DNA from 4 places in the Enterobacter sp. RHBSTW-00175 genome. Region 4 is predicted to be linked to each of the others. Evidence: predicted binding sites of a transcription regulator. Region 4 holds the regulator's gene; each other region holds the start of a gene.

What was found. Region 4 encodes LexA, which represses DNA repair genes until DNA is damaged. Its sites were predicted from a motif close to TNCTGTATGTACATACAGNA; they were not measured.
Region 1: HV107_RS18075 (DNA translocase FtsK 4TM domain-containing protein) is a predicted target of LexA. The motif match lies at 5,076-5,095, and genes of this name have one in related genera.
Region 2: dinB (DNA polymerase IV) is a predicted target of LexA. The motif match lies at 5,639-5,658, and genes of this name have one in related genera.
Region 3: sulA (SOS-induced cell division inhibitor SulA) is a predicted target of LexA. The motif match lies at 2,031-2,050, and genes of this name have one in related genera.

The regions. Positions count from the first base shown of each region.
Region 1 covers NZ_CP055930.1:3,800,428-3,808,257, forward strand. Annotated here, with positions in the region: gene cydC (heme ABC transporter ATP-binding protein/permease CydC) at 1-1,149, opposite strand, end outside; gene cydD (heme ABC transporter permease/ATP-binding protein CydD) at 1,149-2,915, opposite strand; gene trxB (thioredoxin-disulfide reductase) at 3,030-3,998, opposite strand; gene lrp (leucine-responsive transcriptional regulator Lrp) at 4,543-5,037, shown strand; gene HV107_RS18075 (DNA translocase FtsK 4TM domain-containing protein) at 5,173-7,830, shown strand, end outside.
Region 2 covers NZ_CP055930.1:3,140,712-3,148,541, reverse strand. Annotated here, with positions in the region: gene frsA (esterase FrsA) at 1-911, opposite strand, end outside; gene gpt (xanthine phosphoribosyltransferase) at 1,018-1,476, opposite strand; gene pepD (cytosol nonspecific dipeptidase) at 1,737-3,194, shown strand; gene HV107_RS14905 (IS481 family transposase) at 3,297-4,451, shown strand; gene dinB (DNA polymerase IV) at 4,563-5,621, opposite strand; gene nqrM ((Na+)-NQR maturation NqrM) at 5,731-5,934, opposite strand; gene nqrF (NADH:ubiquinone reductase (Na(+)-transporting) subunit F) at 5,934-7,157, opposite strand; gene nqrE (NADH:ubiquinone reductase (Na(+)-transporting) subunit E) at 7,168-7,764, opposite strand; gene HV107_RS14880 (NADH:ubiquinone reductase (Na(+)-transporting) subunit D) at 7,771-7,830, opposite strand, start outside.
Region 3 covers NZ_CP055930.1:3,959,049-3,966,878, reverse strand. Annotated here, with positions in the region: gene yccS (YccS family putative transporter) at 1-1,270, shown strand, start outside; gene HV107_RS18870 (TfoX/Sxy family DNA transformation protein) at 1,227-1,853, opposite strand; gene sulA (SOS-induced cell division inhibitor SulA) at 2,071-2,580, shown strand; gene ompA (porin OmpA) at 2,936-3,991, shown strand; gene matP (macrodomain Ter protein MatP) at 4,057-4,509, opposite strand; gene HV107_RS18850 (Lon protease family protein) at 4,696-6,456, shown strand; gene fabA (bifunctional 3-hydroxydecanoyl-ACP dehydratase/trans-2-decenoyl-ACP isomerase) at 6,525-7,043, shown strand; gene rmf (ribosome modulation factor) at 7,116-7,283, opposite strand; gene pqiC (membrane integrity-associated transporter subunit PqiC) at 7,538-7,830, opposite strand, start outside.
Region 4 covers NZ_CP055930.1:2,432,324-2,440,153, forward strand. Annotated here, with positions in the region: gene ubiA (4-hydroxybenzoate octaprenyltransferase) at 1-630, shown strand, start outside; one part of gene HV107_RS11495 (IS3 family transposase) at 700-1,162, shown strand; one part of gene HV107_RS11495 (IS3 family transposase) at 1,162-2,057, shown strand; gene plsB (glycerol-3-phosphate 1-O-acyltransferase PlsB) at 2,163-4,583, opposite strand; gene HV107_RS11505 (diacylglycerol kinase) at 4,737-5,105, shown strand; gene lexA (transcriptional repressor LexA) at 5,214-5,822, shown strand; gene dinF (MATE family efflux transporter DinF) at 5,886-7,223, shown strand; gene HV107_RS11520 (CsbD family protein) at 7,344-7,553, shown strand; gene zur (zinc uptake transcriptional repressor Zur) at 7,623-7,830, opposite strand, start outside.

The DNA.
Region 1 (7,830 bases), 1.4 Mb from region 4:
TAACAGTGTCGATTTACCACAGCCTGTCCGCCCGAGCAGGGCGATACGTGAACCGGCAGAAACCGACAAATTAACGCCTTCCAGGGCGTTCTGCGCTTGTCCATCATAGGCAAAGGTGATGTCCTGGAGTTGAAGCGCAACCTGTGCCGGGACTGCGGTTTGTTGTGTCTGGAACTGCACTTCTGGCTCTTGTTCGGTAATTTGCGTGATACGTACCGCGGAAGCGATAACCTGCCCGAGATGCTGGAAAGCGCCAGTGACAGGGGCCAGTGCCTCAAATGCAGCCAGCGCACAGAAGACAAACAGTGCAATGAGCGCGCCAGGCTGCGTATTGCCACCCACACCGCCAGATGCCATCCACAGCATTGCCACGACGGCAAAACCACCAATGAGCATCATCAGCGCTTGCGAAAAGGCCGTCAGTTCAGATTGCCTGCGTTGGGCTTCATGCCAGTTTAGCTCTGTGCTTTCCATCCGGGCGCGATAGCGCTGGCTGGCACCAAAGATGGTGAGTTCAGCTTGTCCCTGTAACCATGATGTCAGCTGCTGGCGGTACTCGCCGCGCAGACGCGTCAGGTTTTCTCCGGTTGGCTTTCCTGCGCGGTAAAACAGCGGCGGCAGCAGGAACAGCGTCAGCAGCATAATGCCGCCCAGCGTCAGGGCGATAGGGGCATCGAGCGTACAAAGCCCAAGAGTGACCACCACAATCACCACAAATGCCCCCACCAGCGGGGAAATCACGCGCAGATAAAGGTGATCCAGGGTATCGACATCCGCGACCACGCGGTTGAGCAATTCACCCTGGCGAAAACGCGCCAGCCCGGCAGGGGAGAGGGGCAATAATTTGCTGAAGGTGTAAACACGCAGATGCTGAAGCACACGGAATGTCGCATCGTGGCTGACCAGACGCTCAAAATAACGTCCGGCAGTGCGGGTAATCGCCGCACCGCGAACACCCGCAGCCGGCAGCATATAGTTAAAGCTGTACAGCCCGGCAACACCCACAACAGCAGAGGCCGACAGGAACCAGCCGGAAAGCGTGAGCAGCCCGATACTGGCAAGCAATGTCACAATCGCCAGAACAATCCCGAGCGTCAGCATCCATTTGTGGCGTTTATACAGGGCAAGATAGGGGAGCAGGGCGCGCATCAGATATCCTCCTGACGGTTAGCCAGCAGGGTGGCAAATGGCCCCTGCGCAGCAACGAGAGAGGCGTAATCGCCTTGCTCGACAATATGACCATTCTCCATGACCCAAATCTGATCCCAGTCGGTGATACCTTCCAGCTGGTGTGTGACCATGAGTGTGGTTTGTTGCAATGAGGCTGCGTTCAGGGCCTGCATCACCCGTTGTTCGCTGTGCGCATCAAGGCTGGCTGCGGGTTCATCCAGCAGCATTAACTGACATGGATTAAGCAGGGCGCGGGCAAGGGCAACACGCTGGGCCTGACCAACGGATAAGCCAGCTGCCTGGTCGCCCACCACAGTATCAACACCTTGCGCAAGCAAAGGCAGAAACTCACTGACCCAGGCACGGTCAAGAACCGATTGCAGCTCATCTTCACGCGCATCAGGGCGTGCAAGTAGCACGTTCTCACGCAGCGTGGCGGCAGGTAATTGCGGATTCTGCCCCACCCAACTGAGTTGTTTACGCCATGCATCAGGGTCAAGCTCGCGCAGTTCGGCATGATTAATACGCAGCGAGCCGGTATAGGCCATAAAACCTGATAACGCATTCAGCAGTGAGCTTTTACCTGAACCGCTGGTTCCAACCAAAACAACGCGTTGACCCGCAGAAAGCGTAAAGTTCAGCGGTCCGGCCAGCACTTTGCCTTCCGGCGAGAGAACCGAGAAATCGACCGCTTCAACGGTAACTGGCTCTTTGCTGTTCAGCGTGATTTCACCGCGCTCCGGGTGAGCAAGCGGCGTTTCAAGGAAGGTTTTCAGGCTATCAGCGGCACCCACGGCCTGCGCTTTGGCATGATAGAAAGTGCCAAGATCGCGAAGCGGCTGGAAAAATTCAGGCGCCAGGATCAGGGCAAGAAAACCAGCAGAGAGGGTAACGCCAGTGCCGTAATGGCCAAAATCGAGTTCGCCAAGATAGGAGAAACCAAAGTACACCGCCACCACCGCAATCGACAGGGAGGTGAAGAATTCGAGTACGCCAGACGACAGAAACGCCAGACGCAATACTTCCATTGTCCGCTGACGGAAATCCTGCGACGCCACACGGATATTTTCGGTTTCGGCTTCACCGCGGCCAAAAATACGCAATGTCTCCATTCCGCGCAGGCGGTCCAGGAAATGGCCGCTTAAACGGCCAAGCGCCAGGAAGTTGCGGCGGTTAGCATCTGCCGCGCCCATCCCCACCATCGCCATAAACAGCGGAATAAGCGGAGCGGTACAGAGCAGAATAAGGGCGGCTACCCAGTTAGACGGGAAAATGGTGGCCACAATCAACAGCGGCACGCATACGGCCAGCGCCATCTGTGGAATATAGCGTGCGTAATAGTCGTGCATATCGTCAATCTGCTCAAGGATAAGCGTCGCCCAGCTTCCGGCGGGCTTGCCCTGTATCCAGGCGGGACCCGCTTGCTGGAGCCTGTCGAGCACCTGGCGGCGAATTTCGAAGCGTATATGCTGTCCGGCGTGGAACCCGACACGTTCACGCAGCCAGACCACCCAGGCGCGCAGAACAAAGATCAGGACTAATACGATAAAGGGCATCAGAAGCGCTTCGCGCGGGATGTTCTCCATGATCATATGATTGAGAATGCGGGCCAGCAGCCATGCCTGGGCAACAATCAACAGACCGCTGATAAGTCCCAGCAGACGGGAAATATTCAGCCAGCGGCGGGAAATAACGCTTTGCTTTTTAAGCCAGCGAGTTAACTCTTGTTGACGGGTTTTTTCCATTGCGTACTTTGCAGGTGACGTTATTAGAAATTGGGCACGGCAATGTTACAACGGAGAGACAATAAAGGCGACTTATCGCCGCCTTTATTTACGTTTGTTACTGACTTGTAAAGATTATTTACCTGTTTCAGCCAGCCCATCAAGGTAGCGTTCAGCGTCCAGCGCGGCCATACAGCCGGTGCCAGCAGAGGTGATCGCCTGACGGTAAATATGGTCCATCACGTCACCCGCAGCGAAGACGCCTGGGATGCTGGTCTGGGTCGCGTTACCGTGAATACCGGACTGCACTTTGATGTAGCCGTTTTCCAGCTCCAGCTGACCGTCAAAGATAGCGGTATTCGGGCTATGGCCGATAGCCACAAACAGACCCGCCACTTCCAGTGATTCCACGTGGTCGGTGTTCTGCGTATCGCGGATGCGCAGGCCAGCAACGCCCATCTGATCGCCTGTCACTTCTTCCAGAGTACGATTGGTGTGCAGCACGATATTGCCGCTCGCCACTTTATCCATCAGACGTTTAATCAGGATCTTCTCTGCGCGGAAGGTGTCGCGGCGATGGATCAAATGCACTTCAGAGGCGATGTTCGCCAGATACAGCGCTTCTTCTACTGCGGTGTTACCGCCACCGATAACCGCGACTTTCTGGTTACGGTAGAAGAAACCGTCACAGGTTGCGCAGGCAGAAACGCCACGGCCTTTGAAGGCTTCTTCAGATGGCAGTCCGAGGTAACGCGCCGATGCACCGGTCGCGATAATCAGCGCATCGCAGGTGTACTCACCGTTGTCGCCTGTCAGGCGGAACGGACGGTTTTGCAGGTCAACCTTGTTGATGTGATCGAACAGAATTTCGGTTTCGAATTTGGTCGCATGTTCGTGCATACGCTCCATCAGCAGCGGCCCGGTCAGGTCGTTCGGGTCGCCTGGCCAGTTTTCTACTTCAGTCGTGGTGGTCAACTGACCGCCTTTTTCCATACCGGTAATCAACACCGGTTGCAGGTTAGCGCGCGCAGCATAGACCGCCGCGGTATATCCCGCAGGTCCAGAACCAAGAATTAGCAGCTTACTGTGTTTGGCCGTGCCCATGAGATCCCCATTGTTGTTGGCAGACATTTGTCAGGATTGTAGGGAATTTGTTGCCGTAAAAAAAGAGCGCAGCAATTTTGATATCGATATGTGCAATAGACACTGGCGATGGATTGAGCGCTATAACATAACGCTTTCTACTAAAAACCGGTTGTTTATAAGGCAATAAAATGAGGATTAATGGTCAGTCGTTATGAATATCCGGCATGTTGTACTAAAAATCGATGTTTTGCTTTGACAATCCCCTGCGCTTTTGCGAAAACATTGAAGGAAGAAAAAAACCGCGTTAACAGTGTGTCGCATAGACATGCACGTAAATGCCATTTTTACCGGGTCAGTGAAATCTACGCATGGTGTGGACAGACGCCATACGTGATGTCGGTGGCGGCCATTTCAGGCACCGGTCTTCTTACCGTAGAACCCGAATCCGCATCGCGTATATTACATAATCAGGCGGTGTGATGAATAACGGGTACAGGCTCTGAACAGTGATGTGCACAGGGTCCAGGCAGGAGTAGGGAAGGAATACAGAGAGACAATAATAATGGTAGATAGCAAGAAGCGCCCTGGCAAAGACCTCGACCGTATCGATCGTAACATTCTTAATGAATTGCAAAAGGATGGGCGTATTTCCAACGTCGAGCTTTCAAAACGTGTGGGACTTTCCCCGACGCCGTGCCTTGAGCGTGTGCGCCGACTGGAAAGACAGGGTTTTATTCAGGGCTATACGGCTCTGCTGAACCCGCATTATCTGGATGCCTCACTTCTGGTATTTGTTGAGATTACTCTGAATCGTGGTGCGCCGGATGTGTTTGAGCAATTTAACTCCGCTGTACAAAAACTTGAAGAAATTCAAGAGTGTCACTTGGTTTCCGGTGATTTCGACTACCTGTTGAAAACCCGTGTGCCAGACATGTCCGCCTACCGTAAGCTGCTGGGTGAAACCCTGCTGCGTCTGCCAGGCGTGAACGACACACGTACCTATGTGGTGATGGAAGAGGTCAAACAGAGCAATCGTCTGGTTATTAAGACGCGCTAACACGGAACAGGTGCAAAATCAGCGTAGTTTGATTACACTCCTGTTAATCCATACAGCAACAGTGCCGGGGATACCCGGCGCTGTTGTCCGTTTTAGCAAACAGGCAGGACATGCCTGATACCTGGAGAGCCTTTCTTGAGCCAGGAATATACTGAAGACAAAGAAGTCACACTATCGAAGCTAAGCAGCGGACGTCGACTCCTTGAGGCGTTGCTGATTGTTATTGCCCTTTTTGCCGTCTGGCTGATGGCAGCCTTACTCAGTTTCAACCCCTCAGATCCGAGCTGGTCGCAAACCGCATGGCATGAGCCTATCCATAATTTAGGTGGCACGCCCGGCGCCTGGCTTGCGGACACCCTGTTTTTCATCTTCGGTGTCATGGCCTATACCATCCCGGTGATCATCATCGGTGGCTGCTGGTTTGCCTGGCGTCATCGTCAGAACGACGAATACATCGATTATTTCGCGGTTTCGCTGCGCCTGATTGGTGCTCTGGCACTGATCCTGACCTCCTGCGGGTTGGCGGCGATTAATGCCGACGATATCTGGTATTTCGCTTCCGGTGGAGTGATTGGCAGTTTGCTGAGCACCGCGCTGCAACCGATGCTGCATAGCAGTGGAGGCACCATTACGCTGCTCTGTATCTGGGCTGCGGGATTAACTCTGTTTACCGGTTGGTCATGGGTGAGCATTGCCGAAAAACTCGGCAGTCTGATCCTTACTATTTTGACGTTTGCCAGCAACCGTACTCGTCGTGATGATACGTGGGTAGATGAAGACGAATACGAATACGAAGATGAGGACGAAGAGGATACCGCTTCAGCTCCGCATCGCGAATCTCGCCGCGCGCGTATTCTGCGTGGCGCGCTGGCGCGCCGCAAACGTGTGGCAGAAAAATTTGCTAATCCGTTAGGACGCAAAACAGATGCTGCGCTCTTCTCCGGCAAACGCATGGATGACGACGAGCAGGTTGAATACCGTGCTGCGGGTGCCCACGTTGACCCTGATGATGTGCTCTTCTCTGGCAGCCGCGCCACTCCAGGTGATTACGACGAATACGACCCGTTGTTAAATGGTCATTCTGTTAGCGAACCTGTCGCGGCGGCAGCTGCGGCAACGACAGCCGCTCAGGCCTATGCTGCGCCTGTTGAGGCAGTCATGCCTTCCGCGCCGGTGTATGAGCCAGAGCCTCTTACCCAGCAACCTGCGGTTGAGTGGCAAGACGCGCCTGCAATCCCTGCACATCAGCCGGTTATTGCCCCTGAACCGCAAAGCTATGCGCCAGCACAGCCGCAGGAACAGTGGCAGCAGCCATACCAGCCGGAACCGGAATACGCGCCGCAGCCGTACGCGGAGTATGAAGCGCCGGTGTCTCAGCCTTATCAGGACTGTGTCCCGGTTGCGGTTGAGCCTGCTCAGCCTGACGCTGAACCGCAAGTTGAAGTGGAAGAGGTCAAACCGACTCGCCCACCAATGTACTATTTTGAAGAAGTTGAAGAACGCCGAGCGCGTGAGCGCGAACAGCTGGCTGCCTGGTATCAGCCCGTACCGGAACCGAAGCAAGAACCTGTGACCAGGGCTCCTTCCGTTACTGTTCCGCCAGTTGACCCAACACCTGTTGTTGCGCCAGTGGCGGAAAGTGTGAAGCACGCTACCGCGGCGGCGGCAGTTGCTTCGCCTGTCTTTAGCCTTGCATCTGGTGGCGCGCCGCGTCCACAGGTGAAAGAGGGTATTGGCCCGCAGCTTCCTCGTCCTAATCGCGTGCGTGTTCCTACCCGCCGTGAGCTGGCGTCCTATGGCATCAAATTACCTTCTCAGCGTATGGCTGAGGAGAAAGCGCGTGAATCTGAGTACGAAGATGACGCCGATGAGATGCAGCAGGATGAGCTGGGGCGTCAGTTTGCCGCACAACAGCAGCAGCGTTATGGCGAAGAGTATCAACATGAAGCCCGCCCGACTCATGTTCATGAAGAGGATGAAGACGACGTTGCCGAAGCAGAGTTAGCGCGCCAGTTTGCTGCCACTCAGCAGCAGCGCTATTCCGGTGAGCAGCCTACGGGAGCGAATCCGTTCTCGTTATCTGACTTCGAATTCTCGCCAATGAAAGATTTGGTTGATGATGGCCCGAGCGAACCTTTATTCACCCCAGGTGTGATGCCTGAAACGCAAACTGCGCACCAGCAGCCTGCACCTGCGCCGCACGTGCAGCAGCCAGCGCCACAGGCTTATGCGCAGCCGCAACAGCCTCAGCACGCGCCGCAGTTCCAGCAGCCAGCGGCACAGCCGAAGGAAAGCCTGATTCACCCGCTGCTGATGCGCAATGGTGATAGCCGTCCGCTGCAACGCCCAAGTACGCCGCTGCCGTCGCTGGATCTGTTAACGCCGCCTCCGTCTGAAGTTGAACCGGTGGATACCTTTGCACTGGAGCAGATGGCGCGTCTTGTGGAAGCGCGTCTGGCTGATTTCCGCATTAAGGCGGACGTGGTGAATTATTCCCCAGGTCCGGTTATTACCCGTTTCGAACTAAACCTGGCGCCAGGTGTTAAAGCCGCGAGAATTTCTAACCTGTCCCGTGACCTGGCTCGCTCGTTGTCGACCGTTGCGGTGCGTGTGGTGGAAGTTATCCCGGGTAAACCTTATGTCGGCCTGGAGCTGCCAAATAAGAAACGCCAGACCGTCTATCTGCGTGAAGTGTTGGATAACGCCAAGTTCCGCGAGAATCCATCGCCGTTGAGTGTGGTGCTGGGCAAAGACATCGCAGGCGATCCTGTGGTGGCCGACCTCGCAAAAATG
Region 2 (7,830 bases), 710 kb from region 4:
AAAAGCGCATGAACCACCGGGCCAAGACAGGCAACAGCTTTAAGACGAGAAGATTCAAGATAAGCCAGACGCACCGCGACGTTCGCGCCAAAGCGGAAACCAAAAGCGGCTACTCTGGTGTGGTCAACCCACGGGATATTTTCCAGCGCTTTTAACGCGTGCTGGTGCAACAGGCTCGAATCCTGGGTCAGTTTCCATTTAGAGGAAAAGCCAATAGACGGCATATCGAGCGTTAACATCGCGATCCCTTTTGGTGCAAAGTAGCGCTCAAAAAGGCTGTAGTTGTCAGTCTGAAGAGAATCCAGACCACCGCACATTAATATGACCGGGAACGGACCTTCGCCATCAGGCATATGCAGGAATCCGGTCACGGAGGCGCCTCCCGGGATAGTGAACTCCAGTTCACGCATCCGGCCTGGTAAACGCTGGGCCGCTTCTTCATAAGCACGGTTTGCCAGCGCCTGCGCTTGTTCGGCCAGTTCGTCGCCTTTCAGATGAGGATAAGCAGCAATGCTGTAGAGATTAGCAGCATGGAGCCAGTGCTGGCCGCTCAGAGTGGCATCCTCTTCCTGGCTGGCCTTCTGTTGCCAGAGCATCGCCTGTTTGGCCCATTCGTAAATCCAGTTTCCGCCACGATAACCGACCACGGTATCATAGAGTTCGCTGTCAGTACGTTCGGCGTCACTCATCACAATACGCGCCTGCACGTCGAGGATTTCACGGGGATCGATTCCGCGCCAGATCCACATCAGGCGGTTAATCATGCGATACCAGTGAGGCACATTTTTGCCGTCTAACGCAGACTGTACTGACGGCATAGTCCCCTGGTTAAAACGGCGCACCAGCGTCGACGTTTCAGGGTGTTTAAAGCGGGGTTTGAATAGCGTTTCGCTAAGATTTGCCTGCGTCATTGCATTGCCTCCGTGAATACATCGTATAGAGACTATTGTAACTCGCCACAAGCTAAAAAAAACAACGCCCGGTATCACCGGGCGTTAAAATAATTTCGCGCAGGTATTAACGACCAGAGATAGGTGGAACGAAGACCACGCCCATATCCCACGGTTGCTCAATCCAGGTATCCTGAGGGATGTCAATCACGTAATCGTCAACCAGCGGGCGGCCAGCAGGTTTCGCGAAGATAGTGACGAAGTGTGCTTTAGGGTACATTTCGCGGATCGCAACCGCAGTACCGCCGGTATCGACCAGATCGTCAATAACGATGAAGCCTTCACCGTCGCCTTCGGCGCGTTTCAGCACAGTCAGTTCGCGCTGGTTGTCGTGATCATAGCTGGAGATACATACGGTATCGACATGACGAATACCCAGCTCACGTGCCAGCAATGCGCCCGGTACCAGACCACCACGGCTAACGGCAATAATGCCTTTCCACTGCTCGGAAGGCATCAGACGCGCAGCCAGTTTGCGTGCGTGAATCTGCAACATGTCCCAGGTGACGACGTATTTTTCGCTCATGTGAAGTGTCCCAGCCTGTTTGTATACGGCTTAAAAAGTGTTCAAGGGGGAAATAGGTTGCGCGAGATTATAGAGATCTGACGCGCTAAAAACCAGTGTTTAGCGCCCTGAGCCCGAGTTTTTACATGCTTTATGCTACCAGCAACCAGAGAAAGTGGTATTCTCAGTTGCATCTCGCAAGCCTGACTTGTGGTAACTATTAACCTGCTAACCCTGTGACCTGCATCAATGTTTGCAGAGCATCGACAAGGAGACTTATCGTGTCTGAACTGTCTCAATTATCTCCACAGCCGCTGTGGGATATTTTTGCCAAAATCTGTTCCATTCCGCACCCGTCCTATCATGAAGAACAGCTTGCCGAACATATTATTGGCTGGGCGAAGGAAAAAGGTCTGCACACTGAGCGCGACCAGGTTGGCAACATTCTGATCCGCAAAGCCGCAACCGCAGGCATGGAAAACCGTAAACCGGTTGTACTGCAAGCGCACCTGGACATGGTTCCACAGAAAAACAACGATACCGTTCACGATTTCACTAAAGATCCTATTCAGCCGTATATCGACGGCGACTGGGTAAAAGCGCGCGGCACCACGCTTGGCGCGGATAACGGTATTGGCATGGCATCAGCCCTGGCTGTACTGGCAGACGACAGCGTTGAGCACGGCCCACTGGAAGTACTGCTGACCATGACCGAAGAAGCCGGTATGGACGGGGCTTTCGGCCTGCAAGCAAACTGGCTGCAAGCGGATATCCTGATCAACACCGACTCAGAAGAAGAAGGCGAGATCTACATGGGTTGCGCAGGCGGGATCGATTTCATCACTACGCTGCCACTGTCCCGTGAAGCGATCCCTGCTGGTTTCCAGACCTTCAAGCTGACGCTGAAAGGCCTGAAAGGGGGTCACTCTGGTGGCGATATTCACTTAGGCCTGGGTAACGCCAACAAACTGCTGGCGCGCTTCCTGGCAGGCCACGCGGCTGAACTTGACCTGCGTCTGGTTGATTTCAACGGCGGTACGCTGCGTAACGCAATCCCGCGTGAAGCATTTACCACTGTTGCAGTACCCGCGGCAAAAGCAGACGAGCTGAAAAAACTCTCCAGCGTTTATCTGGATATCCTGAAAAACGAACTGTCTGCAAAAGAAAAAAACCTGACTGTGGTTCTGGAATCGGTATCGACAGATAAAGCCGCTCTGACTGCACAGTCTCGCGACAACTTTATCCAGTTGCTAAATGCCTCGCCAAACGGTGTTATTCGCAACTCTGACGTCGCAAAAGGCGTTGTGGAAACTTCTCTGAACGTTGGCGTCGTGACCATGAGCGACGACAGCGCAGAAATCATCTGCCTGATCCGTTCACTTATCGACAGCGGTAAAGAGTACGTTGTCAGTATGCTGGAATCTCTGGGCAAACTGGCTGGCGCATCAACGTCCGCTAAAGGTAGCTACCCAGGCTGGCAGCCGGATGCAAGCTCACCGGTAATGGCTCTGGTGCGTGAAACATACCAGCGTCTGTTCAACAGCACCCCGAACATTCAGGTGATCCACGCGGGTCTGGAATGTGGTCTGTTCAAAAAACCGTATCCGGATATGGATATGGTGTCCATCGGGCCAACCATCACCGGGCCACACTCCCCGGATGAGCAGGTTCATATCGAAAGCGTGGGCCACTACTGGACCCTGCTGACTGAACTGCTGAAAGCGATTCCTGCGAAGTAAAACCCTCACCCCAGCCCTCTCCCGCTGTACGGTCCGGGGACATAGTGAACACTTGTTCGGGGACATGGTAGACACTTACAACTAAGGCATAAGAACCCGTTTATGGAGTCGCTTATGTCCTGGGATGCGAGAGATACCATGTCATTACGTACCGAGTTTGTTTTGTTCGCCTCGCAGGACGGGGCGAACATCCGTTCCCTCTGCCGTCGCTTCGGCATTTCACCTGCCACCGGCTATAAGTGGCTTCGCCGCTGGGCGGAGGAAGGGGCCTCCGGCCTTCAGGACCGCCCGCGCATACCGCACCATTCCCCGAACCGCTCATCTGACGACATCACTGCCCTGCTGCGTATGGCGCATGACCGCCATGAACGCTGGGGCGCACGCAAGATAAAGCGCTGGCTGGAAGACCAGGGGCACACCATGCCCGCCTTCAGCACCGTCCATAACCTCATGGCCCGTCACGGTCTGCTGCCGGGCACTTCACCGGGCATTCCCGCCACGGGACGGTTCGAACATGACGCGCCGAACCGCCTCTGGCAGATGGATTTTAAGGGCCACTTTCCCTTTGGAGGCGGCCGCTGCCATCCGCTCACCCTGCTGGACGACCACTCCCGATTTTCCCTGTGCCTGGCGCACTGTACCGATGAACGGCGCGAGACCGTGCAGCAGCAGCTGGTCAGCGTGTTTGAGCGCTACGGCCTGCCGGACCGGATGACGATGGACAACGGTTCTCCGTGGGGAGACACCACCGGCACCTGGACGGCGCTGGAGCTGTGGCTGATGCGTCTGGGTATCCGGGTGGGGCACTCCCGGCCGTATCATCCGCAGACGCAGGGTAAGCTGGAGCGTTTTCACCGGAGCCTGAAGGCAGAAGTGCTGCAGGGGAAGTGGTTCGCGAGCGGGGGCGAACTGCAGCGCGCCTTCGACCACTGGCGGACAGTCTATAACCTTGAACGCCCGCATGAGGCGCTGGATATGGCGGTACCGGGGTCGCGGTATAAGCCGTCAGAGCGGCAGTACAGCGGCAACACCACGCCCCCGGAATACGACGAGGGCGTGATGGTCAGGAAAGTGGATATCAGCGGAAAGCTGAGCGTGAAAGGGGTAAGTCTGAGCGCAGGCAAGGCGTTCAGGGGAGAACGGGTCGGGCTGAAGGAGATGCAGGAAGACGGCAGCTACGAGGTGTGGTGGTACAGCACGAAAGTGGGGGTGATCGACCTGAAGAAAAAGTCGATCACCATGGGTAAAGGATGTTAAAAAGTGTTCACCATGTCCCCGAACACCTGTCTACCATGTCCCCGGACCGTACACCCGCAGGGAGAGGGTGAAAAACACAGGCCCGGTAAGCGGTAGCGCCACCGGGCTTTTTTACAATCCCAATACCAGCTGTCGCTCAAGCTGCGGATCCAGAAGCGTGACGTGTAATCCCACCAGCCGAACCCCTCTTCCACCCCGTCGTTCTTCCCAGGCCTTTTTTGCCGTCGCGATAAGATCGTCTTTATTCAGGCGCGGCCAGACGTGCTCCTGGGTGGTTTGCTGAAAATCATTGAACTTGAGTTTGATCCCCTGGCGGGCAATCAGAAGGTCTGGTTTCACCCTGGCGAGGCGTCGTTCCAGCTCCGGGTAAAGTTGCCCGGTAATAATGGCCTCGCATTCAGCCCAGTCATGAATATCTTCAATCAGCGTACGCTCTACGCCAACGGATTTACGCAGCCGCTCGTTATTCACGCTCCGCTCGTCAATGCCCTGGCTGCGCTCCCACAGAACACGGCCAAACTTCCCGAAACGCTTGAGCAGCATCACGAGATCGCTGCGCTGCACATCTTCGCAGGTACGCAGCCCCATACTTTCAAGCTTCGCGGCTGAGACTTTCCCGACACCGGGTATTTTTCCAAGCGGTAATGTTTTTAAAAAAGCCGGAACGTCATCCGGGGTGATGACGTACTGGCCATTCGGTTTATTCAAATCTGAAGCGATTTTTGCAAGGAACTTCACCGGCGCAACGCCTGCCGATGCTGTTAGGTTCAGCTCACGGGCAATAGTCTGGCGGATCTCCTGTGCCATCAGCGTGGCAGAGCCGTGGCAATGGACGCTGTCAGTGACATCCAGATAGGCCTCATCAAGCGAAAGCGGTTCAATCAGAGACGTGTAACGGGAGAAAATGTCCCGGATATGAACGGAGGCTTCTTTGTAGGCTTCAAACCGGCCAGGCAGAAGGGTGAGGTGCGGGCAGAGTTTCAGCGCCATCGCCGTCGGCATGGCGCTGCGCACGCCAAATTTGCGCGCTGGGTAATTGGCAGTGCTGATCACTCCACGCTGGACGCGGCTACCGCCAATGGCGATAGGGATATCCCGCAGCGCCGGGTTGTCACGCATCTCCACTGCGGCAAAAAAACAGTCCATATCCACATGGATTATTTTGCGCATAGTAAGCCCTCACTTATAACTGGATAAGTATACAGTAAATTTGTGAGGATTGAGAAGTGGATGTGGAAAACGCCGGGTGGCGACTGCGCCATACCCGGCCTACAAAACCTTAAATAATGCGTTGCTGTTCGCGGGCCATTCTTTTTTTCCGCGCATCGCACGGCTCCGGGCAATCGCAGACTTTTTCCATCCCCAAAGAAGAGATACCGCCGCAACTGCCCTGTATGCTTTTACGCTTGATGATCCAGCCTAACGACATGCCGAATACCACCAGCACAAAGACCAAAAAGGTTGCCAGAAACGTCAACATCATCAGCCTCCAAAGTCATCCAGCATGATGTTCTCATCTTCCACACCCAGATCTTTGAGCATCTTAATGACGGCCGCATTCATCATTGGCGGACCACACATGTAGAATTCACAATCTTCCGGTGCTGCGTGCTGCTTCAGGTAGTGCTCATAGAGAACGTTGTGGATGAAGCCCGTATAACCTGTCCAGTTATCTTCCGGCTGCGGGTCAGACAGCGCCACATGGAAGGTAAAGTTAGGATTTTCACGCGCCAGTTGTTCGAATTCATCGTCATAGAACATTTCGCGCAGCGAGCGGGCCCCGTACCAGAAGCTTATTTTTCGTTGACTGCCGAGCCGTTTAAGCTGGTCGAAAATATGCGAACGCATCGGCGCCATCCCTGCTCCGCCGCCGATAAACACCATTTCAGCATCCGTCTCTTTAGCGAAGAATTCGCCAAACGGGCCCGAGATCGTGACTTTATCACCTGCTTTCAGTGACCAGATATAAGACGACATCACGCCCGGTGGTGCATCCGGCACAGCCGGTGGTGGCGTGGCGATACGCACGTTAAGCATAATGATGCCCTTCTCTTCCGGGTAGTTAGCCATAGAGTAGGCACGTAACGTTGGCTCATTGACCTCTGACGCAAAGCGGAAGAGATTAAATTTATCCCAGTCGGCGCGGTATTCGTCCGGCACGTCAAAATCGGCGTAAGCAACGGTGTGCTCCGGGCACTCAATCTGGATATACCCGCCTGCGCGGAAGGGCACATCTTCCCCATCAGGCACGCGCAGTTTCAGCTCTTTAATAAAAGTGGCTTTGTTATCGTTAGAGATAACCTCGCACTCCCATTTTTTGATGCCGAAGATCTCTTCCGGCAGCTCAATTTTCATGTTCTGGCGCACCGCAACCTGACAGGCCAGGCGGCAACCGTCTTTCGCCTCACGTTTCGTGATGTGCGCCAGTTCAGTTGGCAAAATGTCGCCACCGCCCTCTTTCACCGTCACACGACATTGCCCACAGGAACCCCCGCCGCCACAGGCCGAGGAGACAAATATCCCGTTACCCGAAAGCGTGTTAAGCAGTTTGTCGCCCGCCGGAGTGCGGATCTGGTTCTGCGGCTCGCCATTAATATCAATAATGACGTCCCCGGCGTTCACAAGCTTAGAACGCGCAGCCAGTATCAGCCCAGACAGTACCAGTACAATGAGCGTGAACATCGCCACGCCAAGAATAATTTCCATATCTAAGCCCTCAGAGCTGCACGCCGGAGAAGGACATAAAGCCCAGCGCCATTAGCCCGGTGGTGATAAAGGTGATCCCTAAGCCTCGCAACCCTGCGGGCACGTTGGCATATTTCATTTTTTCCCGGATCCCCGCCATGGTGACAATCGCCAGCATCCAGCCAATACCGGAGCCAAAGCCGTAAACGATGGATTCACTGAAGTTGTAATCACGCTGGACCATAAACGACACGCCGCCGAAGATGGCGCAGTTCACCGCGATCAGCGGCAGGAAGATCCCCAGCGCGTTATAAAGCGACGGGAAATATTTATCGAGGATCATCTCAAGTATTTGTACCAGCGCCGCAATCACACCGATAAAGGTGATGAAGTTAAGGAAGCTCAGATCGACTCCCTCAACCAGCGCGCCATCACGCAGGACAAAGTTGTACACCAGATTATTAATCGGTACAGATAATCCGAGCACCACGGTGACCGCCACGCCCAGACCAAATGCCGTTGATACCTTTTTGGACACTGCGAGGAAGGTGCACATGCCCAGGAAAAACGCGAGCGCCATATTTTCAACAAACACCGCGCGCACAAACAAACTCAGGTAATGAGACATTGTCGGTTACTCCTTTTCCTGCTGCTCTGGTTTCAGGGTACGAATCAGCCAGATCAGCAAACCGAT
Region 3 (7,830 bases), 1.5 Mb from region 4:
TCAGCATGATCCACGCTTTGAACGCGCGTTTAGCCACCTTGATGCAGCGCTTGATCGCGTGCAGGCCAGCGGGACATCCCCGGAGCAGATAAAAGCGCTGGGTTTCTTACTCAATAACCTGCGGGCGATAGACGCGCAACTGGCCACCATTGAGTCTGAACAAGCCTTGGCGATGCCGAACAATGACGCTGATAACCAGCTTGCCGATGACAGCCTTCACGGCTTTAGCGATATGTGGTTACGGCTGAGCCGTAACTTTACCCCAGAATCGGCTCTCTTCCGCCACGCCGTAAGAATGTCGCTGGTGCTGTGCGTCGGTTACGCGTTTATCCAGATAACCGGCTTGCATCATGGCTACTGGATATTGCTGACCAGCCTGTTTGTTTGCCAGCCAAACTATAACGCCACCCGCCACCGGCTCGCGTTGCGTATTATTGGTACCCTGGTGGGTGTCGCAATCGGCCTTCCGGTACTTTACTTTGTCCCGTCCATTGAAGGGCAGCTTGTCCTTATCGTGATAACCGGCGTGTTGTTCTTTGCATTTCGCAATGTGCAATACGCGCACGCCACGATGTTTATCACCTTACTGGTATTGCTGTGCTTTAACCTGCTTGGCGAAGGGTTTGAAGTCGCCCTTCCCCGCGTTATTGATACGCTGATCGGCTGTGCCATTGCCTGGGCTGCAGTCAGTTTTATCTGGCCGGACTGGCGTTTTCGTAATCTGCCGCGCGTGCTGGACAGGGCTATGAATGCTAACTGCCGATACCTGGATGCCATTCTTGAGCAATATCACCAGGGTCGTGATAACCGTCTGGCCTATCGCATCGCCCGCCGTGATGCGCATAACCGCGATGCGGAGCTTGCATCGGTGGTATCGAACATGTCAACGGAACCTGGCGCTACGGCAGAAATCCGTGAAACCGCCTTTCGTCTGCTGTGCCTGAACCATACCTTTACCAGCTATATTTCTACGCTGGGCGCTCACCGAGAAAGGTTAAGTAATCCGGGTATTCTGGGATTGCTGGATGATGCCGTTTGCTATGTCGACGATGCACTTCACCACCGTCCAGCCGATGAACCCCGTGTTCGGCAGGCCCTGGATGAACTCGCCCAGCGTATCGCCCATCTTGATCCTGGTACCGACAGCAAAGCCCCGCTGGTTCTTCAGCAAGTTGGCCTGCTTATTGCTCTGCTGCCGGAAATTTGTCGCCTACAACAACTGATTGCTACATGGCGGAACGATTCTCCGCAGGCTCTGGCAACGCGTTAAACCATTCCGTGAGTTCCCGGCGAATCTCTGCCGGGAGCGCCGCTTCATGCAGCCCTTCTATTGCACCTTCAAGCGCAAAAAGCACTTTAATCCCAAGTTGTTTATTTTGAACTCTGATTTTCAGCCAACTCGCTTTTGCCCCCAGTTCCCGTAACATTTCTTCGTTGGTGATCCCGACTTCAAAAAGCAGAACCTCAATCTGGAAAGTGAGATTGGGCAGGTCTTTAAGCCGGTTGCGCTGATAGCGCTGATATCGCTCCCGCCTGGCCGCCTCAAGCGCAAAAGAGGAAAGCTGGAGTAGTGTCCCCCTGTCCTGCCACAACCCGTCATCAACCCGGAAGTAGTTAAGCAGCACTGGCCGACCCCGTTTCAGAAGGGTCAAAAAAGAGGAGGCGTGTTTCACATAGTAGGTAGCGCTTTGCTCACAGGCGCGCAGATAGAGTTCCCCATCAGACACCATGGCAAATACGGCGTTATCGACCGCCAGGGTATAGCCACCAAAGAGTGCGCGGTGATGAATATCACCCAGTTCTGAAAGGTATTCCTGGGATTTATAAATCCGTTCATAAGATATCTTTTTCATGATATTTCCCTTAAAAATCATACTGTAAAGAGGCTAATTCTTACTAACGGATCCGTTAGCAGGAAAATAGGCAACTTATCGCCAGTGAGCAAGATGAATTTTCTTTAGGGGCCGATCATGAGCAAAATTTGCGAGTCGCTTTCCGAAAATGAGGTTGATCTTTATGCATACAGGGGTTACTGTATATTCATACAGTAACTACAGGGCTGGAATGAATATGTACACTTCAGGCTACGCAAATCGCTCAACATCTTTCTCTTCTACCGCAAGCAATGTCGCTAAGAAATCCGTCGGGAGCGTGTCGACAGGTCTTATCAGTGAAGTGATTTATCGAGAAGACCAGCCCCTATTAACCCAACTTTTATTACTTCCTTTATTACAACAGCTTGGCCAGCAGTCGCGCTGGCAGCTCTGGCTGACGCCACAACAAAAACTGAGCCGTGAATGGGTTCAGTCCGCAGGATTGCCGCTGACAAAGGTCATGCAGATTAACCAACTCTCACCTTGTGATACGGTCGAGTCGATGATCCGTGCATTACGTACCGGAAATTACAGTGTCGTGATCGGGTGGTTACCAGACGAACTGACGGAAGAAGAACATTTTCGACTGACTGAAGCAGCCGAGGAAGGTAACGCCATCGGTTTTATTATGCGTCCGGTTCATCCAGATTCTTACCGCAGAGGACAACTTTCTGGGCTAAAAATTCACTCGAATTTGTATCATTGAGTAAATTTAGGAGTTTTCCTGGAATTTTTTTCGACCACAAGATGTGGAAATAGTTCCATGCGTTAAATCTGCGGAAAGGCTTGTCTGGTGCGGTTCCCGTTAATTTTACTGCACAATTTCCATACAAAAAATGTTAAATATTAGGTATACGGAACTTTTTTTTTCATATGCCTGACGGAGTTCACACTTGTAAGTTTCTAGCTACGTTGTAGACTTTACATCGCCAGGGGTGCTCGGCCTAAGCCGAAGATATCGGTAGATTTATATTTGACCACGCCCCCCGGTGAAGGATTTAACCGTGATTTCTCGTCGGAGATCTTCATGGCAAATTTTGGATGATAACGAGGCGCAAAAAATGAAAAAGACAGCTATCGCGATTGCAGTGGCACTGGCTGGCTTCGCTACCGTAGCGCAGGCCGCTCCGAAAGATAATACCTGGTATGCAGGTGGTAAACTGGGCTGGTCTCAGTTCCATGACACCGGCTGGTACAACAGCAAACTGAACAACGATGGCCCTACTCATGAGAGCCAGCTTGGTGCAGGTGCGTTCGGTGGCTATCAGGTTAACCCGTATGTTGGTTTTGAAATGGGTTACGACTGGTTAGGTCGTATGCCATACAAAGGCGACACCGTAAATGGCGCTTTCAAAGCTCAGGGCGTACAGCTGACTGCTAAACTGGGTTACCCAGTAACTGACGATCTGGACGTGTACACCCGTCTGGGCGGCATGGTATGGCGTGCTGATTCCAGCAACAACCAGATTGGCAGCGATCACGACACTGGCGTTTCTCCAGTATTCGCAGGTGGTGTTGAGTGGGCTATGACCCGTGACATCGCTACCCGTCTGGAATACCAGTGGGTTAACAACATCGGCGACGGCAACACCGTAGGTGTTCGTCCTGACAACGGCATGCTGAGCGTAGGTGTTTCCTACCGTTTCGGCCAGCAGGAAGAAGCTGCACCAATCGTAGCTCCAGCTCCGGCTCCAGCGCCAGAAGTACAGACCAAGCACTTCACTCTGAAGTCTGACGTTCTGTTCAACTTCAACAAAGCTACCCTGAAACCAGAAGGTCAGCAGGCACTGGATCAGCTGTACTCTCAGCTGAGCAACCTGGATCCTAAAGACGGTTCAGTAGTGGTTCTGGGCTTCACCGACCGTATCGGTTCTGACGCTTACAACCAGCAGCTGTCTGAAAAACGTGCTCAGTCTGTTGTTGATTACCTGGTATCTAAAGGTATCCCGGCTAACAAGATCTCCCCACGTGGTATGGGCGAATCTAACCCAGTTACCGGTTCTACCTGTAACAACGTGAAAGCTCGCGCTGCACTGATCGACTGCCTGGCTCCAGATCGTCGTGTTGAGATCGAAGTTAAAGGCATCAAAGACGTTGTAACTCAGCCAGCGGCATAAGTTATCGTCTTAAGAAAAAACCCCGCATAGCGGGGTTTTTTTATTGTCTGAAGAAATACAGAATCTTATTTTTTACCCAGAAGCGCCTGTAGATCGTTTTTCAGCGTCGACATCTGGTTCGCGTACTTCTCTTTATGCTCAGCATCTTCAATCAGCTGCACTACCGTTTCTGATAACGTCTTTCCACGCCGTTGTGCAAGGCCTGCCAGGCGTTGCCAGACAATAAATTCCAGATCGATAGATTTCTTGCGGGTATGCTGATGCTCGGCATTAAAATGCCGCTTGCGACGCGCACGAATAGTTTGCTTCATCCGGTTCAACAGTTCTGGATTGATATGTTTCGCTATCCAGTTATTGACCTGTACCGGTTCGTTTTCGAGGGTCAGCAACATATCTACGGCTTCTTGCGCCGCGCTGGCTTCGATGTAGCAGGTGATCAACTCGCCTTCACGATGTTTTTTGACCAGGTACTTCCATTTCCAGCCGCTTTCGAGATTTTCCAGTTGTTGATATTTCATTGCGATCTCAGTGTTACCACGTAACTCTGTTCAGAATATCAGTTTTTTGGCAATCTGCTGAAAAGAAATCATATCCTGTGCATCATTACAGGAGATTCACCCGCGGAAATCCCCAATCCTGCTTGGGCAGAGCCTTCCGCTTACGGTATACTCCACGGTTTTACATCTGACTAAAAAACATCAACTTTGACCATTACGAAACTTGCATGGCGTGACCTTGTTCCCGATACAGAAAGTTATCAGGAGCTCTTTGCACAGCCAAAACTCGCAAAAGAACACGAATTCATACTTAGCGATACACAACCGCGTTTGCATTATGCGCTGGAGCAGGTGTTAAGCCCGTGGGCGACATCTCCCTTCATGCTGCTCAAAGCCCCGGAAGAAGCCGAGTATTTGACGCTTCTGGGTGATGCCATGCGCCAGTTACAGCCAGAAACAGATGCTGTTTTTGGCGGCCAGTATCGTATCGCGGGTCATAACATTACTTTTGAACCGGCGCAGCAGGCTGACGATCGTTTTGCCGCAAAAGGCGAAGTGATCACCGCCAACTGGGTCGAAGCGGAGCAGCTTTTTGGCTGCCTTCGTCAGTTTAATGGCGAACTGTCGCTTCAACCGGGGCTTGTCCATCGCGCTAACGGTGGTGTTCTGATCATCGCCCTGAGAACCTTACTCTCCCAGCCGCTGCTTTGGATGCGCCTGAAAACGATTGTGAGCCAGCAACGCTTTGACTGGGTGGGTTACGACGAATCCCGCCCTCTCCCTGTCGCAGTGCCATCAATGCCATTGTCGTTGACCGTGGTGCTGACCGGCGATCGGGAATCGCTGGCAGACTTCCAGGAGATGGAGCCAGAACTGGCGAGCCTGGCCGTTTACAGCGAGTACGAAGACAATATTCAGATTGCCGATGCCGATGATATGGCACAGTGGTGTCAATGGGTAATAGCCATTGCTGCACGCTATGAATTACCTGTTCCGGCTGCTGACGCCTGGCCTGGTCTACTTCGCGAAGCAGTACGCTATACCGGCGATCAGGAAACCTTACCGCTCTGTCCACTCTGGATCAGCAAACAGCTGCGTGAAGTGGGCGTTATTAGCGGTGACGGCGCGTTTACCGGTGAACAGCTCACCCAGATGCTTGTGCAACGCGAATGGCGTGAAGGCTATCTCGCCGACCGGATGCAGGATGAAATTCTGCTGGATCAAATTCTGGTGGAAACCGAGGGCGAGCGTATTGGGCAAATCAACGCCTTGTCCGTTATCGAGTTCCCGGGGCATCCACGTGCATTTGGCGAACCTTCGCGTATCAGCTGCGTCGTGCACATTGGCGACGGGGAATTTACCGACATTGAACGTAAAGCTGAACTCGGCGGGAACATCCATGCCAAAGGCATGATGATCATGCAGGCATTTTTGATGTCTGAGTTGCAGCTGGAGCAGCAAATCCCCTTCTCCGCCTCGCTCACGTTTGAGCAATCCTACAGCGAAGTCGATGGCGATAGCGCCTCGATGGCAGAGCTGTGTGCCCTCATCAGCGCCCTGGCAGAAGTTCCGATTAATCAGAACATCGCCATTACCGGTTCCGTTGATCAGTTTGGGCGCGCTCAGCCGGTTGGCGGGCTGAACGAGAAAATCGAAGGCTTCTTTGCCATTTGCCAGCAGCGCGGTTTGAATGGCAAACAGGGTGTTATTATCCCGGCGCCTAACGCACGCCATCTGAGCCTGAGTCAGGCGCTTCTGGACGCGGTGGAACAGGAACAATTTACGCTCTGGGCCATCGAAGGAATTGAGGATGCGCTACCCTTACTGACAAATCTGGTATGGGATGGCGAAGGTCAAACAACCCTGATGCAAACTATCCAGGAACGTATTGCTCAGGCGACACAGCAGGACGCTCGTCATCGTTACCCGTGGCCGTTACGCTGGTTGAGTTGGTTTAGTCCGAACTGATCGGACTTGTTCAGCGTACACGTGTTAGCTATCCTGCGTGCTTCACTAAAATAAGGCTTATTGAGAACATGGTAGATAAACGCGAATCCTATACAAAAGAAGACCTTCTTGCCTCTGGTCGCGGTGAACTGTTTGGCGCTAAAGGCCCACAGTTACCGGCCCCGAACATGCTGATGATGGACCGTGTCGTAAAAATGACCGAAACCGGCGGCAACTTCGATAAGGGTTACGTAGAAGCAGAACTCGATATTAACCCAGATCTGTGGTTCTTCGGTTGCCACTTTATTGGCGATCCGGTAATGCCTGGCTGCCTGGGCCTTGATGCTATGTGGCAGTTGGTTGGTTTCTACCTGGGCTGGCTCGGCGGCGAAGGCAAAGGCCGCGCACTGGGCGTTGGCGAAGTGAAATTCACCGGTCAGGTTCTGCCTTCTGCGAAGAAAGTCACCTATCGCATTCACTTCAAGCGCATTGTTAACCGTCGTCTGATTATGGGCCTGGCGGATGGCGAAGTGCTGGTAGATGGTCGTCTGATCTATACCGCAAACGATCTGAAAGTGGGTCTGTTCCAGGACACTTCTGCGTTCTGATTGCTGATTTAAGCAACCCCGGAAAGGCGAAACCTCCGCATTGCGGAGGTTTCTTTATTTAAAGAGACGTTATCAAGCTATAAGTACCCTGTCGCCGATGGCTTCTCGCCAGCCTCCCAGCCATTGTGACCTTTGATTTATCGTCTGATAAGGACACATTTCTTTTGAGCGTCCAGCGATTCCAGCCTGATAACCACGTTGATGAGCCCGTTCCAGGCGATCTCGTTTCTGTCTCTTCATGCCTCGTTTCCCTCATTCTTTTGTCTGGTGGAAAGAAAACAGTGATTGCAAAGTGTGCAAGCACAGATAACGAATACCCCGAATATGCCTCAGCGTCAATGTTCGAAATTCATACGGGTGTCATATTTGTGAGCTATACGGAAGATCATTTGTACAAAAAATGTGACCCGGCACAAGTAACAACCTGATGTCAAAACGAAAAAAAAGCCGCAATCAGAACCAGACTGACGGCGGCTTTTTACTATGAATTTTACTTATGGTAGCCGGGAAATCTCTCTGGCGATGCTGGCCGATTCCTGCGCCCAACCTTGTCCCAGGACTTTCACCATTTCATCGTATCCATCTTTTTGCTGCTTCATTTCAAGATGGAAAGGACGCTTAATCAGCTGCCCCTGATGGTTTAGCAACCATTCGCCACTGATCACTACCATACCGTCGTAACGGCCGTGGAAGCCCGTTACAGTGACGTTTAGGGTATCCTGGTCAGTACCGAGAGGTTGCGAGGCGACAACCCAACCAGGAAGCTGGCTTCCGAGGTTAGCCACCA
Region 4 (7,830 bases):
ACCGCCAACCGCCCGCTACCAAGCGGTCAGGTCACGGAAAAAGAAGCGCGCACGCTGTTTATCGTGCTGGTGGTGCTCTCCTTTTTACTGGTGTTAACCCTCAACACCATGACCATCCTGCTTTCTGTCGCGGCACTGGCGCTGGCCTGGGTGTATCCGTTTATGAAGCGCTATACCCATCTGCCGCAGGTGGTGCTGGGTGCTGCGTTTGGCTGGTCGATTCCGATGGCGTTTGCGGCGGTCAGCGAAACCGTACCGCTCAGCTGTTGGCTGATGTTCCTGGCTAATATCCTGTGGGCCGTGGCGTACGATACCCAGTATGCAATGGTCGACCGCGACGATGACCTGAAAATTGGGATCAAATCGACGGCGATCCTGTTTGGCCGCCAGGACAAGCTGATTATCGGGATTTTGCAGGTAGCGGTACTGGCGCTGATGGTGGCGATTGGTCGCCTGAACGAGCTGAACTGGGAATTTTACTGGTCAGTGCTGATTGCCGGGATGCTGTTTGTATATCAGCAAAAGCTGATCGCGAAGCGCGAGCGTGAAGCCTGCTTTAAAGCGTTTCTGAACAATAACTACGTGGGCCTGGTGCTGTTTTTAGGGCTGGCGATGAGTTATTTTTCATAATAAAAAAGCAGCCAGATTGAAGTGAACCCCGAAAGTTGGACATCCAACGATTAGGGGTTTTGCGTTTCAATGGGCAGAAAAAAATACTCACCTGAATTCAAGCAGCAAGTCGTACTCCACTATCTGTTCAGCAGTGATGGTGCAAAGAAAACAGCGCGGTTGTTCGGCGTTGATCACGGAGCGGTCAGACGCTGGACTGAGCACTGGAAAGTGAATGGGATGGACAGTTTTACCATTCCTACCAGGGCTTACTCTGCCGAGTTTAAAGAGTCTGTCGTGCTCTGGATGCAGCAACACAACAAATCATCCCGGAAAGCTGCGGCGGAGTTTCGTATTGCAGCCGCTTGTACTGTCAGCAAATGGGAGCGTCTTTACCGTACTGGCGGTATCATTGCCCTACAGGATAAACCCAGAGGACGCCAGATGAAGTCAGGGAAGAACGAAACTTCAGATAAAGAACTTAATAATCCCCGTCCAGCGTTCCAGAACGCTGAGGAAGAACTTGAATACCTGCGTGTTGAGAATGCCTACCTAAAAAAGCTTCAGGCCTTGATTCGGGAAAAGCAGAAGACAAAGCAAAAATAATTACCGAATTGAGGCGAAACCATAACCTGAGAATGCTGCTTCATATAGCAGGATTACCTCGCAGCACGTACTACTGGCATGTCAAAGCAGATAGCCGTGGAGAGCGCTATGAGGGCGAACAGCAAAGAATAGCCGCACTGTTCCACTATCATAAAGGACGATATGGTTACCGGCGCATTACCCTGGCGTTGCGTAATGAAGGCTATGGCATTAATCATAAAACAGTACGGAAACTGATGCGCAAGATGGGGCTGGCCTCATGCCTGAGAAGCAAAAAGTATCAGTCATACAAAGGCACCTACGGTAAAGTAGCGCCAAATACCCTTGCACGTGATTTTAAGGCCAGCAGTCCAAACCAGAAATGGGTCACGGATGTGACAGAGTTCAACGTAAAAGGGACAAAGCTGTATCTGTCACCAGTGCTTGATCTGTATAACAGCGAGATAATAGCCTGGAATATGACGACGCATCCGGGAATGAATCTGGTCGAAAACATGCTCAGCAAAGCCGTCAAGAGGCTGAAACCGGGTGACAGACCGGTACTGCACTCTGATCAGGGTTGGCAGTATCAGATGGCACGGTATCAGGAGAAACTTAAAGCTAAAGGCATAGAACAAAGCATGTCGCGCAAAGGGAACTGTCTGGACAATGCAGTGATAGAAAATTTTTTTGGTCTGCTGAAAACAGAATGTTGGTACCACGAAGAGTTTGAAAATACAGACCATCTACGAAAAACGGTGGAAGAGTATATCCACTACTACAACAACGAACGAATCAAGCTAAAACTAAACGGCCTGAGTCCGGTACAATACCGAACCCAGGCCATGTCAGCCGCCAGTTAAGAACGTGTCCAATATATGGGGTTCACTTCAAGATGGCTGCTTTTTTATTTTCACCCTCTCCCTGTGGGAGAGGGCCGGGGTGAGGGCATCAGGCCGCGATTAACATCATTCGTCCTGCGTCGCGCTCTCAATCGTTAAACGCACATCAGACGTAATCAGATCAGCCAGCATCTGGTAAACCTTCAGCGTCTCTTCTGGCTCGGCATCGCCGGTATCACTGATAAACCCTTCATCACGCAGCGTCAGCACTAAAGAGCTGAATACCGCTTTGTCGAAGAATTCTGGCGCGTTAATGCCGTGCAGTACCGACAGGCGCTGTGCCAGCGTGCGGCTCTCTTTCTCAAGCGTGCCGCGGTTGATGGATGGGTTAGCACTCAACAACCAGAACGTAATGGCATAGCGTTGCAGGGTTTCACGCGCGCCAGCCGCCAGCAGTTGCAGGGTGCGGGAGCGAGATGGGTTGATATGCAGCTCGTCATTATTGACGGTGATAAGCCCCTGACGACGCAGCTCTTCGGTCAATTTATCCAGCTCTGCCGCCAGCTCGGTTTTACTCCAGCGCAGGAACAGCTCGGCTTTCAACATCGGATACAGCGCGTCGACATGACGCAGCAGGTCCTGACGAGAAATACGACGATGCTGGGTAATAATGGCGGCCATCAGCGAAGGCAGCATCAGCATATGCGCGATGTTGTTACGATAGTAAGTCATCAGCACCGCCTGCTCGCGCGGCAGAATGATGATGTCGCCAATCGTATCTTTCTCAACTTCGAACTTATTCATCTGCAAGGCATGATCGATAAGCTCGCTGGCGGTTGCGGCAGGCGCCGTCGAGTCCACTGAGTACGGAACATTCCGCATAATGTCCAGATAGCAATCGAGCTGCTCGGTAAGCTGTTCACGGGTCAGTGAACGCTGACGCGATGCCAGCAGCGCAGTACAGCACAGGTTCATGGCGTTGGCCGCACCTGCGTTGTTAATACGCACCATCAGCTCGGCGGCAATGCCGTTCACCGTTGGCGTCAGCCATGCAGGGCGTATCGCTTCGATAGGGTCGATAGACTCGCGCCATTCCGGGACATGGTGGTTAAGGTAGTTCATCAGCGGCATTGGCTCGCCGAAGTTCACGTAGCCCTGACCCAGATTACGCAGCTTGCTCAGACCACGCAGCATCTGTGGCAGGCTCTCTTTCTCTTTGGTCGCACCGCGCAGCTCTTTGGCGTACGTTCCCACTTCCATCACGTGCTCGTAACCGATGTAAATCGGCACCAGCGTAATTGGGCGGGTACCGCCGCGCAACATGGCCTGGATAGTCATCGACAGCGTGCCGGTTTTCGGATCAAGCAGGCGGCCAGTACGGGAACGCCCACCTTCCACGAAATACTCAACGGAATAACCACGGCTGAACAGCTCGCCCAGATATTCGCGGAATACGGTGGAATAGAGCTTGTTACCTTTGAAGGTACGACGAATAAAGAAGGCACCAAGGCGGCGGAAAATCGGCCCTGCTGGCCAGAAGTTCAGGTTAATACCGGCCGCGATGTGCGGTGGCACCAGACCCTGATGATAAAGCACGTAGGAAAGCAGCAGGTAGTCCATGTGGCTGCGGTGGCAGGGCACATAGACAATTTCGTGGCCGTCATGTGCCAGCTGGCGCACGCGCTCGGCGTTGTGGACGTTGATCCCCTGATAGAGGCGGTTCCACGTAAAGCTCAGAATACGATCGGACAGGCGAATCATCTCGTAGGAGAAGTTCGCGGCGATCTCTTCCATCAATGCGATGGCGTTCTGCTGTGCTTTCTCATGCGAAATCTTCTTGCTGCGCGCTTCGTCTTCCACGGCGCGGGCAATGGCTTTAGACGCCAGCAATTTATTGAACAGGTCCTGACGCGCCGGGAGGCGCGGCCCTACGGCTGCAAGACGCTGGCGCGCAAAGTGCATACGTGCCACGCGAGCCAGTTTTTGCGCGATGATTTTATCCGTACCGTGTTCATCTGCCATACGGCGCAGCGACACAGAAGGAGAGAAACGCACGAAGCTATCGCGACCAAGCCAGGACACCGCGAAGAATTTCTGGATACCGTTGAGCATCCGCAGCGGTGGGTTTTCTTCCCCTTTTTCGCGACCTGGGCGACGACCAAACATCACCGATACCGGCACCATCTGCACATCCAAATCAGGATTGCTGCGGTGTAGATCGAGGTAGTCGTGGAACAGCTTGATGGACTCTTCTTTTGGCGTGTAATAGGTAAACACACGCGGCCCGCCGTGAATGAACACGTAGCGCGGCAGCAGAGTACCGTCGATCTCCAGTGGTTCAAGCGGATCGGGTAAATCATGCGCCAGACACTGGGCGCGGAGCGTGAGCAAGTCTGCCTTCGAGTTGTAAGGCAAAACATACATAATAGGGCGAGAGGTATCGAGCCCTAATTCCAGCGCGGGTTCTGCTGGGATAGACTTGCTTTTTACCAGAACGGTTAATGGTAAATTAAGTAATTTGTAGTAAATTCGTGGCCAGCCGGACATAAACGATGTAAAGCCTCTGGTTAATAATGCAATTGCGGCGCAAGGATAACAGAAAGCGCGCAAAATTTCTGTTGTTACCCGTCATACTTCAGGCGGCAGTAAACGCACTGCGTCTATAGTTACTGACGCTATTTCTAATAAAAGGTTCTTTTAATGGCCAATAATACCACTGGGTTAACCCGAATCATCAAAGCTGCCGGCTATTCATGGAAAGGTTTCCGTGCCGCGTGGATCAATGAAGCCGCTTTTCGTCAGGAAGGCGTTGCCGCAATCGTTGCGGTAATCATTGCCTGTTTCCTTGATGTTGATGCCATAACGCGCGTTCTTCTTATTGGTTCTGTGCTTCTGGTGATGATAGTGGAAATTCTCAATAGCGCTATTGAGGCGGTAGTTGATCGTATTGGCTCTGATTTCCATGAGCTCTCTGGTCGTGCAAAAGATATGGGGTCTGCCGCCGTGTTGCTGGCGATTATCACTGCGGTTATCACCTGGGTCACGCTGCTTTGGTCGCATTTCCGATGAGCCTCGAGGAATAATTAAGTCCCTGGTTTTTTGTGCAGTTTTTGGTTCCAAAATCACCTTTGACTGTATATACTCACAGCATAACTGTATATACACCCAGGGGGCGGAATGAAAGCGTTAACGACCAGGCAGCAAGAGGTGTTTGATCTCATCCGGGATCATATCGGCCAGACAGGAATGCCACCTACGCGTGCGGAAATCGCGCAGCGTCTGGGTTTCCGTTCTCCAAATGCTGCCGAGGAACACCTTAAAGCGCTGGCGCGTAAAGGCGTGATTGAGATTGTTTCTGGCGCTTCACGCGGCATCCGTCTGCTGGTAGAAGAAGAGACGGGCATTCCGCTGGTTGGCCGTGTCGCGGCAGGTGAACCTTTGCTCGCACAACAGCATATTGAAGGTCACTATCAGGTCGATCCTGGCATGTTCAAACCGAGTGCAGATTTCCTGCTGCGCGTTAGCGGCATGTCCATGAAAGATATCGGTATTCTCGATGGCGATCTGCTGGCGGTTCATAAGACTCAGGATGTGCGCAACGGCCAGGTGGTGGTGGCGCGTATTGATGACGAAGTTACCGTTAAGCGCCTGAAAAAACAGGGAAATACTGTGCAACTGCTGCCGGAAAACAGCGAATTCTCCCCAATCGTGGTGGATCTTCGCGAACATAACTTCTCCATTGAAGGTCTGGCGGTTGGCGTCATCCGCAACGGAGAATGGCTGTAATCTCCCCCTGACAGGCTACGGAGCCTCCGTAGCCTGATTCATTTCCCACTCCCGGTATTTTTCATGTCACTGCTGACTGCTTCCGATAAGGCATTGTGGCGTCTTGCACTGCCGATGATTTTTTCCAATATCACCGTTCCGCTGTTGGGGCTGGTCGATACGGCGGTTATTGGTCATCTGGATTCACCGGTGTATCTGGGTGGCGTGGCGATTGGCGCAACGGCAACCAGCTTCCTCTTTATGCTGCTGCTTTTTTTACGCATGAGCACCACCGGGTTAACGGCACAGGCGTTTGGCGCAAAAGATCCCCTGCGTCTGGCGCGTGCGCTGGTACAGCCGTTAATTCTGGCGCTGGGTGCGGGTGTACTTATCGTTCTGCTGCGTACACCACTGATTGAGCTGGCATTACACATTGTAGGTGGCAGTGAAGCGGTGCTGGAGCAGGCACGGCTTTTCCTTGATATTCGCTGGCTAAGCGCACCGGCATCTCTGGCGAATCTGGTTCTGCTGGGCTGGTTGCTGGGCGTTCAGTATGCCCGTGCTCCCGTTATCCTGCTGGTTGTCGGGAACGTCCTGAACATAGTGCTCGACCTCTGGCTGGTTATGGGGTTGCACATGAATGTGCAGGGCGCGGCGCTGGCAACGGCTATTGCCGAGTACGGCACGCTGATTATCGGGTTGTGGATGGTCTGGCGTGTTCTGGTTATGCGGGGCATAACACCTGCACTGCTGAAGGCTGCCTGGCGCGGCAATATCCGCAAGCTGCTGGCGCTTAACCGCGACATCATGCTGCGCTCGCTTTTGCTGCAACTGTGCTTTGGCACTCTGACGGTCTTTGGCGCGCGGCTTGGCCCGGAAATCGTTGCTGTCAACGCGGTGTTAATGACGCTGCTGACCTTTACCGCCTATGCCCTCGACGGCTTTGCCTACGCGGTAGAAGCCCATTCCGGGCAAGCGTATGGCGCGCGCGAAAGCGGGCAATTACATGATGTCTGGCGTGCTGCATGTCGTCAGGCTGGACTGGTGGCGCTGGCATTTGCACTCATCTACGCCTGCTTTGGTGAGTATATTGTTGCGCTGCTCACGTCATTACCTGCACTGCGTGAGCTGGCAAGCCACTACATCATCTGGCAGGTGATCTTACCGGTTGTGGGCGTCTGGTGTTATTTACTCGACGGGATGTTCATTGGCGCAACGCGTGGCGCGGAAATGCGTAACAGCATGGCGGTCGCGGTGGGTGGGTTTGGTTTAACGCTGCTCACGGTGCCGTATCTGGGGAATCATGGGTTATGGCTGGCCCTCGCGGTCTTTCTTCTTCTTCGTGGCCTCTCGCTGGCGTTTATCTGGCGTCGTCACTGGAAAAATAATACCTGGCTTTCATCTCGTCACGACATCTCCTGATGGTAAAAGATTCTGAATAAATTCCTGAGTGCCAGATGCTCAACTAAAATTGTTATCACGTCCAGCATGAAATGAAGGTTTTGGGCGGCCCTTTCACTCTTTAACGATGAGGACCTGATGATGAATAAAGACGAAATCAGCGGCAACTGGAAACAGTTCAAAGGTAAAGCGAAAGAGCAATGGGGTAAGCTGACAGATGACGATATGACGGTCATCGAAGGAAAGCGCGATCAGCTTGTCGGTAAAATTCAGGAACGCTATGGCTACGCCAAAGATCAGGCGGAGAAAGAAGTCGGCGACTGGGAAAAGCGTAACGACTATCGCTGGTAGACCGGTAATACCCGCAAGTACAAGGATGTACACCCTGAGGGCGGCCCTGAGCCGCCTTATCTTTTGCCGTTAGCGCGGTTTTTTCTTTACCAGAATGGAGTGGTCATGCTGGCACGCATCCTGATGGCTGCATGATTCGACTTCCACGCACGCAGAGCATAATCCGTGTGCTTCAATCACATTATGGCGCAGGGCGAAGCCCATTTTGGCTGCCAGCGTATGCATAATGTCTTCAACACCTTCTGCACACTCTTCTTTCACCACGCCGCAGCGGTCG